3 regions of the Cobetia sp. LC6 genome follow, and region 3 is predicted to be linked to each of the others. Evidence: predicted binding sites of a transcription regulator. Region 3 holds the regulator's gene; each other region holds the start of a gene.

Region 1 (4,802 bases), 240 kb from region 3:
CGATCACCTTGGCGCCGGAGACCTGATACGGCAGCGCCGTGATCACGATATCGCCCTCTTCCAGCACGTAGCGGGCGCGCATCTTCACGCTGCCACGACCGGTGCGGTAGAGCTTGGCGAGGTCGGTGCGCGGCGTGATGATCTCTGCCTCGGTGGGGAAGTCCGGTGCCGGCAGGTGCTCCATCAGCTGATCGCTGTCAGAGTCCGGATGGCGCAGCAGATGGCGGGTGGCGGCCACGACTTCATGCACATTGTGCGGCGGGATGTCGGTCGCCATGCCCACCGCGATGCCGGTAGTACCGTTGAGCAGCACATTGGGCAGACGCGCCGGCAGCACCTTGGGCTCGCTCATGGTGCCATCGAAGTTGGGCACCCAGTCGACGGTGCCCTGGGAAAGCTCGGACAGCAGCACCTCGGAGTACTTCGACAGCCGCGATTCGGTGTAACGCATCGCCGCGAAGGACTTGGGGTCATCCTGACTACCCCAGTTGCCTTGGCCATCCACCAGCGGATAGCGATAGCTGAACGGCTGCGCCATCAGCACCATCGCCTCGTAACAGGCGCTGTCACCATGGGGGTGGAACTTGCCCAGCACGTCGCCGACGGTACGCGCCGACTTCTTGTACTTGGCGTTGGCCGTCAGGGACAGTTCGCGCATGGCGTAGACGATGCGGCGCTGCACCGGCTTCATGCCATCGCCGACATGCGGCAGGGCGCGGTCGAGAATCACGTACATCGAGTAGTCGAGGTACGCCTTTTCGGTGTAGTCGCGCAGGGCCAGACGTTCGACGTCACCCTCCGCGACCTGGATATCCATGCTCATGGGCGCTTGACCTTGATTACGAGCGTAAAACCGGGGAGCGTCTGACTGTGGCGCTCCCGAAAGAATGCTGTCGCGCAGCTTGTCTGGCTTTCGAAGTTAAGCTGCCCTCGCAGCCCGGTTGGCTTTCGAAGTCCAACTGGCCGTGAAAGCTCAACCGATGATCAGACCTCGATATCGGCCATGTTGCCGTAGTCCTCGAGCCAGCTCTTGCGATCACTGGCGCGCTTCTTGGCCAGCAGCATGTCGAGCATCTCGTGGGTGCCATCATCCACGCTGCGCGTCAGCTGCACCAGACGGCGGGTGTCCGGCGCCATGGTGGTTTCCCGCAGCTGCAGCGGATTCATCTCACCCAGACCCTTGAAGCGCTGCACATTGGGCGTGCCACGCTTGCTTTCGAGCTGCTTGAGGATGTGCGCCTTCTCGCTCTCGTCCAGGGCGTAGTGCACTTCCTTGCCCAGATCGATGCGGTACAGCGGCGGCATGGCGACGAAGACGCGCCCGGCATCCACCAGCGCCGGGAAGTGACGCACGAACAGCGCGCACAGCAGCGTGGCGATGTGCAGACCATCGGAGTCGGCATCCGCCAGGATGCAGACCTTGTGATAGCGCAGCTTGGTGAGGTCATCCGAGCCCGGGTCCAGGCCGATGGCGACCGCGATGTCGTGGACCTCCTGGGAAGAGTAGATGTCATGCGACTCGACTTCCCAGGTATTGAGGATCTTGCCGCGCAGCGGCAGGATCGCCTGGGTCTCGCGGTTGCGCCCCTGCTTGGCACTGCCGCCGGCGGAGTCACCCTCGACCAGGAACAGCTCGCTTTCGGCAGGGTCGGAGCTTGCGCAATCCGAGAGTTTGCCCGGCAGCGCGGGCCCGGAGGTGACCTTCTTGCGCGCGACCTTCTTGGCGCTCTTCAGGCGGCGCTGGGCCGCCGAGATCACCAGTTCCGCCAGCGCTTCGGCCTGGTCGACATGGTGGTTGAGCCACAGCGAGAAGGCGTCCTTGACCACGCCGGAGACGAAGGCGGCGACGCTGCGCGAGGACAGACGCTCCTTGGTCTGGCCGGCGAACTGCGGATCGAGCATCTTCACCGACAGCACGAAGGCGGCGCGCTCCCACAGGTCATCCGCGCTCAGCTTGACGCCACGCGGCAGCAGACTGCGGTAGTCGCAGAATTCCTTGAGCGCCTCGAGCAGACCGGAGCGCAGACCATTGACGTGAGTACCGCCCAGCGGCGTGGGAATCAGGTTGACGTAGGGCTCCTGTACCAGCTCGCCACCTTCCGGCAGCCACTGGATCGCCCAGTCGACCCCGTGCTCCTCGTCTTCGAAATGGCCGACGAACGGCGATTCCGGCAAACGCTCGAAGCCATCGGTGGCACCGAGCAGGTAATCGCGCAGGCCATCCTCGTAATGCCAGGTCGTCTCGCTGCCATCGGTCTCGATGAGCACGACCTTGAGCCCCGGACACAGCACGGCCTTGGCACGCAGCAGGTGGCGCAGACGCGGCATCGCCAGGCGCGGGCTGTCGAAGTAGCTCTCGTCCGGCCAGAAGCGCACCAGGGTGCCGGTATTGCGCTTGCCGACGGTGCCGATCCGGGTCAGTTCCTCGGCCTTCTCGCCATTCTCGAAGGCGATGCGCTGACGCAGGCCATCGCGGCACACTTCCACTTCCAGACGCGTCGACAGCGCATTGACCACCGAGACGCCCACGCCGTGCAGGCCGCCGGAGAAGCGATAGCTGTCCTGGGAGAACTTGCCCCCCGCGTGCAGCTTGGTGAGGATCAGCTCGATGCCGGTCACGCCATGCTCGGGGTGGATGTCGGTGGGCATGCCACGACCGTCATCGCCGACCTCGATACCGCCATTCTCGAGCAGGCGCACGCGGATTTCCTTCGCGTGCCCCGCCAGCGCCTCATCGACGGAGTTGTCGATGACTTCCTGCGCCAGGTGGTTGGGCCGAGAAGTGTCGGTATACATGCCGGGCCGCTTGCGGACCGGTTCGAGGCCGGAGAGGACCTCAATGGAACTGGCGCTGTACTGACTCATCGCAGCCTTGTGTCCTTGGTGTTGACGTCCGCCATCCGACTCGCCATTTCACGTGCGCGAGACGAACAACGGATTCCTGAAAAATGAGAGACCGGCGCCTGGCGTTCAGCATCAAACGCCCTGCCATGTCGTGCCAATCCGTATCGTGGCGATCCATGTCGTGGCAATCCATGTCATGCCAGGAGATGCCGTGTCCAGCCAAGTCGTGGCGGGTGGCGGCGGGTCTGGCAGAAAGCACCACACACGTGACCTGCTAGTCCGGCGCGACATGCATCGCCGCTGCGGTGGCGGGGGCCAGCCGGTGTCCGCCATGCGCCATGATCGCCGGCAGATATTCCGCCAACTGCGCAAAGCCGTGATCACCACCCGGCGTGATGATCAAGCGGCTTCCCTGATAGAGCCCTGCGGCATCATTGACATCCAATGTCTCATCGGCCGTCGCCAACAGCACCAGGGTGCGCTGCGCCGTGACAGGCTCCGCTTCCAATGCAAGCAGCCCGGGGCCGAAATCCTCGGTGACGGTAAACGTCACGCCGGTATAGGGATTGGCATGCACCGAGCCGAGCCATTCGCTGACCAGTCGCGCGGGACGCACGGCCGGATTGATCAGCACACTGCGTGGCCCCAGACGCCAGACGCTCTGGGAGGGACCAGCCGGCCCTTCGAGGCGTGCGGCCTCACGCGCGACCAGCCAGGTGGCCAGAAAACCGCCCATGGAACTGCCGATCACCATGATGGCGTCATCACAGGCGGGGTCTGCGGGGTCCAGCGCCAGGCGCTCACACAGCGTGAGATAGGCTGCGTTGACCGCCGCCTGACCCGCATCGGGCGCCGGAGGGATATCCGGCATCACGCACGGCAGGCCGAACTGCTCTGCCGCGCGCTGCATCAAGCGCGCCTTGGGCGAACAACTGGCCGAATTGAAGCCGTGCAGGTACAGCAGCCCCTTGACGGGCGCGGTGGTGTGCATCGCTGCCGTATCTGACGGAAAGAGGGAATTGGCCATCAGCACTCCCGACAACACGCCAGCCCGCGACACCGCCCCTCCCACGCTTCAAGATGGCTAGGAATCTCTCGAGCGTTCATGCGCTGGAAGCAGGGTTTTCGACGGTCCGCGTCGTGCTGTCTAGTGTAAACGATTGATTCGCTTATAGGATAGCGAGAATACTGTATAAATCAACAGAGAGCGGCGACTGGCGCCGCCACTCGTCTTGCACGGCATATCGGCATGCCCTCACACACTCTCTCACTCGCCCCCCTCACTCACATCCGCCGCGGGTTCAGCGCGGGTCCTGATCCTGTGCTGCCCACACCGCTTCGATCAGCGCGCGGCTGGAGGCATCCAGCATCTCGAAGCCTTCGCCGGTGGTCATGGTCGCTTCGGTGGCGGTGGCGATCTGCTTGCCCAGCTCCACGCCCCACTGATCGAACGGGTTGATATCCCAGATGGTGGCCTGCACGAAGACCTTCTGCTCGTAGAGCGCAATCAACGCCCCCAGCGTTTCCGGTGTCAGCGCTTCCAGCAATAGCGTGGTCGACGGCTGATTGCCACGGTAGCGCTTGTGGTTCGGCTGCGCCTCATCACCGGGGATGGCGTCATCGCCAAGCATCAATACACGTGACTGGGCAAAGCAGTTGGCCAGCGTCAGGCGGTGTTGTGCCTTGAGGTGGGCGCGCGTCTCGGCGTCCTCGACATGATCATAACGACACATCGGTGCGATGAAGTCACACTCGACCGCCTGGGTGCCCTGGTGCAGCAGCTGATAGAAGGCGTGCTGGGCGTTCGGTCCCAGCTGGCCCCACAGCACCGGACAGGTCGAGTAGTCGATCATCTCGCCATCGTTGGTCACTGACTTGCCGTTGGATTCCATCTCCAGCTGCTCGAGGTAGCTGGCGAAGTATTCCAGACGACCGTCGTAGGGCAGGATGGAGTGGGC
Region 2 (4,802 bases), on a different contig from region 3:
TGCTCGCGTGGCTGGTCGATGAGGTCGAGCAGCATCACGCCAGCCTTCATGAAGCGATAGCCGCGCAGGTATATATGCTCCAGCGCCTGTTGCGCGGCGGCGAGTATCTCGCGGCTGTCATTGGTGGGGGCGGGCAGCTCGACGATGGTGCTGGGTGAGTATTGCGGCAGGTCGGGTCGGTGACGATTGCTCTTGAGGAAGACCAGTACGGCGCGTGTCAGGCTGCCTTGATGGCGCAGCTTCTCGGCGCCGCGCTGGGCATGTTGGCGGATGGCATCCCTGAGTTCATTCAAGTCACCGGTCATGCGCCCGAAGGAGCGCGAGGTCATGATGCGCTGGCGGGCGTCATCGGCATCATTCATCTCGAAGCAGAGCGTGCCTTGCAGTTCGCGCGCGGTGCGTTCCAGTACCACGGAATACCGCTGGCCGATGGCGCGCGGGTCGGCGCAGCGCAGGTCCCAGGCAGTGTGCAGGCCTTGCAGTGCCAAGCGTTCGACCAGTCGTCGGCCCACGCCCCAGACATCGCCCAGTGGCGTATCGGCCAGCAGGCGCTGGGTGCCGACTTCATCGGGTTCCAGCACGCAGACACCGCCGAATTCCGGACGTTTCTTGGCAGCGCGATTGGCCAACTTGGCCAGCGTTCGAGTTGGCGCGACCCCGACACATACGGGAATGCCGGTGAACTTGCGGACATTACGGTGCAGGGTGCGGCTCAATGTCAGCATCGAGTTGCGATCAAAGCCATCGAAACGCACGAACATCTCATCGATGGAGTAGGGCTCGACCCCGGCGGAATATTCCTCCAGCACCTCACGCACGCGCGCCGACATGTCGCCATACAGCTCATAGTTGGAGGAGAGCAGGTGGATGCGCCCCTCACGGACGAGTGACTGTAGCTGGAAGGCGGGGGTGCCCATCTCCACGCCCAGCGCCTTGAGTTCGTTGGAGCGCGCGATCACGCAGCCGTCATTGTTGGACATCACGCCGACAGGGCGGCCCTCCAGGCGCGGGTCGAACACTCGCTCGCAGCTGGCGTAGAAGTTGTTGCAGTCGACCAGTCCGATCATCGGCGTCTTCATACCGCGTATTCGTGGATGACGGAACGCACCACCCCCCAGACCTGGCATTCGAGGTCGAAGATCGCGACCGGCGGATACAGAGCATTGCCGGAGCTCAGATAGGGGCGCTGACCGATCAGCTCATAACGCTTGACCACCACCTCACCCTCGACCAGTGCCACCACGATATGCCCGGGGCGGGCATCGATGGAGCGGTCTACCACCAGGGTGTCACCCTCATAGATGCCGAAGCCTTCCATGCTGTCACCCGCCACCGTCATGAAGAAGGTCGCTGCCGGGCGCTTGATCAGCCGCTCGTTGAGGTCCAGCGTGCGCCCCGCGTAATCCTCGGCCGGCGAGGGGAAGCCGGAAATGCCAGCGCGCCCCGTGATGTGAGGGTGCGGCAGCGCACAGGGCTCCGGCGCTGGATGAGGGCGAGCCAGCGAGGCGTGGGACGGTTGAGCGGCAGATACGGTCATGGGTGGGGTCTCCTTTCGATACTGTATTCATATACAGTATCGGCGCTGAGAAGCCCTCAGGCAACCGATAATCCCTGCGAGTGCTGCACATTCACGAGACGCAGATCAGATGAAGTGCACCTGTGTTCAATGGTGGACGGCAGGTAAAGCTGCTAGCAGAAAAAATTTCCCGGTAGGCCTCGCGTTTGCGTTTGCCTGATATCCGCCTTACCTTCGTTATTCCTTATATAAAAATATTAGAGGTGGAAAATGCGGCTTCCGATGTTGGCGGTGGGTTTGGCATGCGGTATGTGCAGTGCCAGTGCGCAAGCGGCGGACTATCAGGATGTGCAGGATGCCGTCGAGCAACAGCGAGCACCTCTGCTGGAGACGCTGGAATCACTGGTCAACTTGGATTCGGGAACGGGCTACCGTGAAGGCTTGAATGACGTTGAGGCAATGCTGACCCAGCATCTCGAAGCGCTTGGCGCACAGGTGGAAACGCACCCTGCCAAGACCTATGGCGGCAATACGATTGTCGGTCGCCTGCAGGGAGATGGCAGTCGCAAGATAATGTTGATGATTCACTACGACACCGTCTTCGATGAAGGCGCCGCCACGGAGCGTGCCTTCCGTATCGAGGATGGGCGTGCCTATGGCCCGGGCGTGGGCGATGCCAAGGGTGGCGCAGCCGTTATTCTGCACAGTCTCGAGGCGCTGAAGTCGCTCGGGTTTGATGACTATGGCCAGGTGACGGTTGTCTTCAATCCTGATGAGGAGAAGGGCTCGCCTGGCTCGCATGACCTGATTCATGAGCTATCGGCAGATCAGGATGCCGTGCTGGTATTCGAGCCTACCTTCGCTGACCCGGGAGTTGATGCCGTCACCGTCGTCACCAAGGGCATCAACTATGCGTTTCTCGAGGTGAAGGGCCGTGCCTCCCATGCCGGTGGCGCACCAGAGGAAGGGCGCAACGCCATCATGGAGCTGTCTCATCAGCTGCTGCAGTTGAATGAGCTTGATGATGCGGACAAGGAGACGACGCTCAACTGGACGATCGTCGAGGGCGGCGTCAAGCGCAACGTGATTCCGGAGCATGCCAGGGCGGAAGGTGATATGCGCTACTTCGATAGCAGCGAGTATCAGCGTGTCCTGGAAGAAGCGCAGGCCATCACGAAGAACCAGTTGATCGATGATACCGAAGTGGAGTTCCACCTCGAGAAGGGGCGTCCGCCGCTGCCTGACAATCCGCAGAGTCAGCAGCTGGCCGAGCAGGCCCAGAAGATCTATCAAGAGTTGGGGCAGACACTGCAAGCGGTCGAGATCGGTGGCGGCACCGATGCAGCCTACGCCTATCATGCAGATTCCGATAAACCGGCAGTGCTCGAATCCCTGGGTCTCGTCGGCGGCGGCTATCACAGCGATCAGGAGTTCGTGCTGGTCGATAGCGTCGTGCCACGCCTTTACCTGACGACGCGCATGATCATGCAATTGTCCGAGGATCAGCCGCAGGAGTGAAACCGGGGTTGTAGCGGTAAATGATATGCCGTCATGACAGCAAGCCCGATAAAAAAGCCCGGCCTCCTGGAGGTCGGGCTTTTTTGGGTCTTTCCCAATGCTGTTCTGTCTATCAGCCCGCCGGGCTCAGGATGCGGATATCGCCATCGGCGATCCAGTCACCGGCGTTGTCGCGGAAGCGCTGCATGTGTTCGGTCTCACGGTGGGCCTGCAGCGCATCGTGGGATTCCCAGGCTTCCACCACGGTGATGGTGTCGGGGCGTGGGTCGTTGTCCTTGTCGGCGGCGCGTTCGGAGTCCAGGCACGGGTGGTAGGCGTGGCAGCCATCTTCCTCGCGCACGGTGGGCGCGACGGCGCAGAGTTCATTGAAGACATCCTGAACGTGGCCTTCCTTGGCGGTAACGGTGGCGATTACCCAGATCATCTTGGCTCCTTGTGACGGTGCTGACCGCCGATGTTGTCGGGATTCTCGTGATGAGATGTCCTGACTATGTGGAGCCGTTTCTGGCCACTGCAAGGGGCAGGGGCTGACTGCCGGCATGACCCTGCATGATTAGCACATGAAAGCGCCGGACAGCAGGGCTGTCCGGCGCAGTTGTCATCAGACGATGATCCGCGTTCGTGATGGATCAGAAAGCGAAGGCGATGGATCAGGACGGGAAGGCGAACTGGGCGCCTTCACGCAGACCGGCGGAAGGCCAGCGCTGGGTGATGGTCTTGCGGCGAGTGTAGAAGCGCACCGCATCCGGGCCGTAGGCGGACAGATCGCCGAACAGCGAGCGCTTCCAGCCGCCGAAGCTGTGATAGGCAACCGGTACCGGCAGCGGCACGTTGATGCCGACCATGCCGACCTGGATGTGATCACTGAAGTAGCGGGCGGCTTCGCCATCACGGGTGTAGATGCAGGTGCCGTTGCCGTATTCGTGATCATTGATCAGCTGCATGGCGGCTTCCATCGAATCGGCGCGCACGACCAGCAGCACCGGGCCGAAGATCTCTTCCTGGTAGCAGGTCATCTCCGGGGTGACGCCATCGATCAGGGTGCCGCCGACGAAGAAGCCGTTCTCGCCGCCTTCGACCTGCGGATTGCGGCCATCGACCACCACCGTCGCGCCTTGCTGCTCGGCGCTGTCGATGTAGCCGACCACCTTGTCACGATGGGCCGCGGTGATCAGCGGGCCGAAATCATTGCCCTTGTCGCTGTAGATGCCGACCTTGAGGCCTTCCATCTGCTGCTTCATCTGCGCGATCAGCTTGTCGGCGGCGTCATCGCCCACGGCCACCGCGACGGACAGTGCCATGCAGCGCTCACCGGAGGAGCCGAAGGCGGCGCCATTCAGTGAGTTGGCCACGTATTCCATGTCGGCGTCCGGCATCACGATGGCGTGGTTCTTGGCGCCACCGAGGGCCTGACAGCGCTTGCCGTTGGCTGCGGCGCGGCTGTAGATGTATTCAGCGATCGGGGTGGAGCCGACGAAGCTGACCGCCTGAATGCGCGGGTCGTCCAGCAGCGTATCGACGGCTTCCTTGTCGCCATTGACGACATTCATGACGCCGGCCGGCAGACCGGCCTCCATCAGCAGCTCGGCGATGAACAGCGTGGAGGTCGGGTCGCGCTCGGAGGGCTTGAGGACGAAGGTATTGCCGCAGGCGATCGCCATCGGGTACATCCACAGCGGCACCATGGCCGGGAAGTTGAACGGCGTGATGCCGGCAACCACGCCCAGCGGCTGGAATTCACTCCAGGAATCGATGCCCGGGCCGGTAT
Region 3 (4,802 bases):
GCCGGCACCTCCAGCACGGTACGCGCCATCACCTCCAGCAGGACCTCAAGCGGCACCTGACGCCCGGCGTATTGCTGCTCGACACTGTCGAGCGCCGCGTGGAAACGCTCGCTGAATGGATCGAGATAGCGCGCGAAGACCGCCTGGATCAGCGATTTCTTGGACCCGAAGTGGTAGTTCACCGCCGCCAGATTGACCTTGGCCTTGCTGGTGATGTTGCGCAATGAGGTCTCGGCGAAACCACGCTCGGCGAACAGCACCTCGGCAGTATCGAGGATGCGGGTAACGGTATCGGTCTGGGCCATGGGCGGAACCCTTGTCAGGTAGAAGAGGACTGGAGTCGTAGGTCACGACGCAAGCGCCGCGCGGCGACTCTCTCATGAGGTGGTGCAGGTTCACCGGAAAGCCACGTACGATATCGGCTCGTTTGACCACGGCACACGTGAGCACGACACATCCGAACACTGCCATCGGCGAACATTCGTTTGAAACACTTTGATTCTAGCGCGCCATGTCACGACTGACAATTCTCTCGCGTTTCAAACGCCAAAGGTTTAGTCGAGCCTGATATTCCTTCAATGCAGACCGTTCCGATTCAAGGACTCGTCGTGCTCGGTGACAGACCACCCCGCAGGGCCACACCGGATTGCCCTCTCGACAGCTTGCCTTGGATATCGACAAGCCAAGTCGGCAGACAGCGATATCTCGACGACTACCTGCCCTTTGAGGCCTCCACACAAGCCACGATGCCTTGCATGACTGCCATGACTGGATACAATGACAGTTGTATGGATGCACACCCCGTGCCGTCAGCTCAAGATGCCGCCCAGGCCAAAGGCAATGCCATGACCCAGCCGCTTACTCCGCGCCAGCAGGATGTCTTCGACTTCATCATCAAGACCATCAAGTCCTCTGGCTACCCGCCGACGCGGGCCGAAATCGCCCAGGCGCTGGGCTTCCGCTCGCCGAATGCCGCCGAGGAGCATCTGCGTGCCCTCAAGCGCAAGGGCGCCATCGAGATGGTGCCGGGCACCTCACGCGGCATTCGCGTGCCGTCGCTGGCTGACGTCGACGAGAGCGCCAACGATGGTCTGCCGGTGATCGGGGAAGTGGCCGCCGGCAGCCCGATTCTTGCCAGCGAGCATATCGACCGTCACTGCCCGCTGCCGAGCGACTACTTCTCGCCGGCTGCCGACTACCTGCTGCGTGTGCGCGGCGTGTCGATGAAGGATGTGGGAATTCTGGAAGGCGACCTGCTGGCCGTGCATCGCACCACCAGCGTGCGTGACGGGCAGATCGTGGTGGCACGCCTGGGAGATGAAGTCACCGTCAAGCGCTTCCGCCGTGACGGGCACTATGTGTGGCTGGAAGCCGAAAACGAGGACTTCTCACCGATCAAGGTCGACCTGCGCACGGACAGCCTGGAGATCGAGGGCCTCGGGGTAGGTGTCATCCGCGATGGTGGCCTGCACTGAGGTCTTGACCAGCTGCGCTTTAAGCAACAGAAAAGCCGCACGCATTGCACAAAAAAACCCGCCTCGAGGCGGGTTTTTTGTGCGCGAAGCGCGAGCGATGCATCAGTGCACGATGCCTTCTGACTGCTCATCCTCGTCTTCTTCGCCATCCCAGAGGCGAGTCCGGGTGATGGCGTGGTCGATCATCTCACGCGCGACCTCGAAACGATTGTCACGCAGCAGATCAGCGGCCTCGTCTGAAATGCGAATGCTGAGCAGCGGCTCACCTTCGCTTTCCGCGGCGCGCAGAATCACTTCACCATCTTCCATTTGCACAATTTCAAGTACGGCGGGATCGGACACGTCATTCCTCCTGCACGGCACCTCGTGAGATACCGGCGTCGTTGTAATCGTCAGCGCGACGGCTGGCAAGCCCGGCACCGCGTTGCCATCAGCGACGCAGAAAAAAGTACGACCACAGCCAGAGCCATGGTCGTACCGGAGAGTGCAGGGCTTGCCACAATGCGATCAGTCTAGCACCCGTGAAGGCGAAACGTCACCCGATCGCCATGCGCCAGTCATCACCAACGTGCAGCGCCATATCAGCGCCTTGACCTACCACTCGACGCTCGACTCGCGCAGCTGCGGCAGCAGCGCCTTGAATGCCGTGATGGCGGCGCTGAGACGCTCGGCCAGCGAGTCGCTCGAGGCTGCCGCGATGATCAGACCATCACCCCGCGAACGCGATTCCTCGCGGCGAGCGACGCCACCCTCTTCATGCAGACGGGTCACATCCGCGATCAGCTCAGACAACCAGCTGTCAGGACGTTCCAGCAGGCTGCGCAGCTGCTCGACCTCGGCAATGGGCGTCGGTGGTGTGGCCAGGCGCTCGCGCCAGCTCCCCTGCGGCCAGCGCGCCGTCACGGCACACTCTTCCAGCAATGAGGCCAGCGCCAGCTCCAGCAGGGCGAGCGCGCCCTCTTCACCGGCCATGCGACGCGCCACGGCATGCTCATCGTCGCCAGAGACCGCTGACTGGGCCAGCAGCAACTCGGCCTGATACAGCAGCTGATTGGTACGGGCACGCTGGCTCATCAGCTCTTGGCTCCCTTGCGCTTGTCCTCGACGACCCAGCGGCCGTTGTCGTAGGTCGCCTTCCAGCCGGTCGCCTTGCCATCTTCATCGGTCATGACGTACTGAGCCTTGACCTTGCGCGAGAAGCGAATCTGTGCAGGACGTCCATCCGGGTCCTGATCCGGGGCCTCGAGAATGAAGTGATACTTCTCCGGCAACTCGTCGGCGTGCGCCTTGAGCTCCTTGACCAGCGGCGGGCGCGTCTCGCGATTCTTGGGGAACTGGCTGGCCGCCAGGAACAGGCCACTGGCGCCGTCGCGCAGCACGTAGTGGTCCTCGACCTTGACGCAGGCAAGTTCCGGCATCGGAATCGGGTCCATCTTCGGCGGCGCCACTTCACCGGACTTGAGCAGCTTGCGGGTATTCTTGCAATTCTCGTTGGTGCAGCCGAAGTACTTGCCGAAACGCCCGGTCTTGAGCTGCATGTCGGAACCGCACTTGTCGCACTCGATCACCGGGCCATCGTAGCCCTTGATGCGGAACTGACCTTCCTCGACCTCGTGACCGACACAGTCCGGGCTATTGCCGCAGACGTGCAGCTTGCGCTGCTCATCGATCAGGTAGCTGTCCATCGCGGTGGCACAGATCGGGCAGCGACGCTTGGCGCGCAGCGCATCCGTCTCGGCATCTTCACCGGCATCGGCCGCCACGGCCTCATCGCCCGGCAGCAGATCGATGGTGGTCTTGCAGCGCTCCTTGGGCGGCAGGTTGTAGCCGGAACAGCCCAGGAACACCCCGGTCGAGGCGGTACGGATCTGCATCTCACGCCCGCAGGTCGGGCAGGCGATGTCCGTCGGCACCGGCTGGTTCGGACGCATGCCCTCTTCGGACTGGGCGTGGTCCAGCTCGGCCTTGAACTCGGCGTAGAAGGTGTCCAGCAGCTCGCGCCAGTTGCGCCCGCCGTTGGCCACCTCATCGAGGTAGTCTTCCATGCGCGCCGTGAAGCCGAAGTCCATCAAATCCTTGAAGGACTCGCTGAGGCGATCGGTGACGATGTCGCCCAGTTTCTCGGCATAGAAGCGGCGGTTTTCCAGCGCCACGTAGCCACGGTCCTGGATGGTGGAGATGATGGCGGCATAGGTGGACGGACGACCGATACCACGCTTTTCCAGCTCCTTGACCAGGCTGGCCTCGGTGTAACGCGCCGTGGGCTTGGTGAAGTGTTGCAGCGGCTGCAGCTCGACCAGGTCCAGCTTCTCGCCGATGGCAAGATCCGGCAGCGACTGGTCCTCTTCCTTCTTGCCCATCGGCTTCATGACACGCGTGTAGCCGTCGAACTTGAGCACACGGCCCTTGGCGCGCAGCTCATAGCCATCCACTTCGATGGTCAGCGTGGACGACAGGTATTCGGCCGGCAGCATCTGACAGGCCACGAACTGGCGCCAGATCAGCTCATACAGACGCTCGGCGTCACGCTCCATGCCGACGAGATCCGTCGCACGGCGCGACACTTCGGAAGGACGAATCGCTTCGTGCGCTTCCTGGGCGCCTTCCTTGCTGGAGTAGACGTTGGCCGCTTCAGGAAGGTAGTTGCTGCCGTATTCTTCGCTGATGAAGTCGCGCGCCGTGGCCACCGCGTCCGCCGACAGATTGGTCGAGTCAGTACGCATGTAGGTGATGTAACCCGCCTCGTAGAGACGCTGGGCCATCATCATGGTCTTCTTGACCGAGAAGCCGAGACGACCACTGGCCGCCTGCTGCAGGGTGGAGGTGATGAATGGCGCGTTCGGCTTGGAGCGCGTCGGCTTGTCTTCACGATTGGTGATCGCGAGTCTGGCGGTGCGCAGCGCCGCGATGCGATCCATCGTCTCCTTCTCGCTGGTCGGACGGAAGGCCTTGCCATCCTGACGTGCCAGCTCGAAACGGATCGCCTCACCACTGGCGGCGGCCAGCTCAGCGTGGACATCCCAGAACTCTTCGGGGATGAAGGCGCGGATCTCGCGCTCGCGCTCGACGATCAGACGCACGGCGACCGACTGCACACGACCGGCGGACAGACCACGGGCGACCTTGGCCCACAGCAGCGGCGAGACCATGAAGCCCACGACGCGATCCAGATAGCGGCGCGCCTGCTGGGCATGCACGCGGTCCATCTTCAGCTCACCCGGCTCATCGAAGGCTGCCGTGATCGCCTTCTTGGTGATCTCGTTGAACACCACGCGCTTGTAACGCGAATCGTCGCCACCGATGGTCTCGCGCAGGTGCCAGGCAATC

What was found. Region 3 encodes LexA, which represses DNA repair genes until DNA is damaged. Its sites were predicted from a motif close to TACTGTNTANNTANACAGTA; they were not measured.
Region 1: the regulator LexA is predicted to act here: its motif matches at 4,031-4,050, upstream of QQF40_RS02000 (YqiA/YcfP family alpha/beta fold hydrolase).
Region 2: the regulator LexA is predicted to act here: its motif matches at 1,557-1,576, upstream of QQF40_RS10590 (LexA family protein).

Annotation. Positions count from the first base shown of each region.
Region 1 is NZ_JASSPL010000001.1:461,673-466,474, reverse strand. Features, by position in the region: gene parC (DNA topoisomerase IV subunit A) at 1-823, opposite strand, end outside; gene parE (DNA topoisomerase IV subunit B) at 985-2,865, opposite strand; gene QQF40_RS02000 (YqiA/YcfP family alpha/beta fold hydrolase) at 3,119-3,871, opposite strand; gene pgi (glucose-6-phosphate isomerase) at 4,146-4,802, opposite strand, start outside.
Region 2 is NZ_JASSPL010000008.1:1,723-6,524, forward strand. Features, by position in the region: gene QQF40_RS10585 (Y-family DNA polymerase) at 1-1,067, opposite strand, end outside; gene QQF40_RS10590 (LexA family protein) at 1,076-1,537, opposite strand; gene QQF40_RS10595 (glutamate carboxypeptidase) at 1,826-3,034, shown strand; gene QQF40_RS10600 (putative quinol monooxygenase) at 3,147-3,458, opposite strand; gene QQF40_RS10605 (CoA-acylating methylmalonate-semialdehyde dehydrogenase) at 3,685-4,802, opposite strand, start outside.
Region 3 is NZ_JASSPL010000001.1:218,964-223,765, reverse strand. Features, by position in the region: gene QQF40_RS01005 (TetR/AcrR family transcriptional regulator) at 1-305, opposite strand, end outside; gene lexA (transcriptional repressor LexA) at 846-1,475, shown strand; gene QQF40_RS00995 (hypothetical protein) at 1,578-1,817, opposite strand; gene QQF40_RS00990 (DUF6586 family protein) at 2,070-2,549, opposite strand; gene topA (type I DNA topoisomerase) at 2,549-4,802, opposite strand, start outside.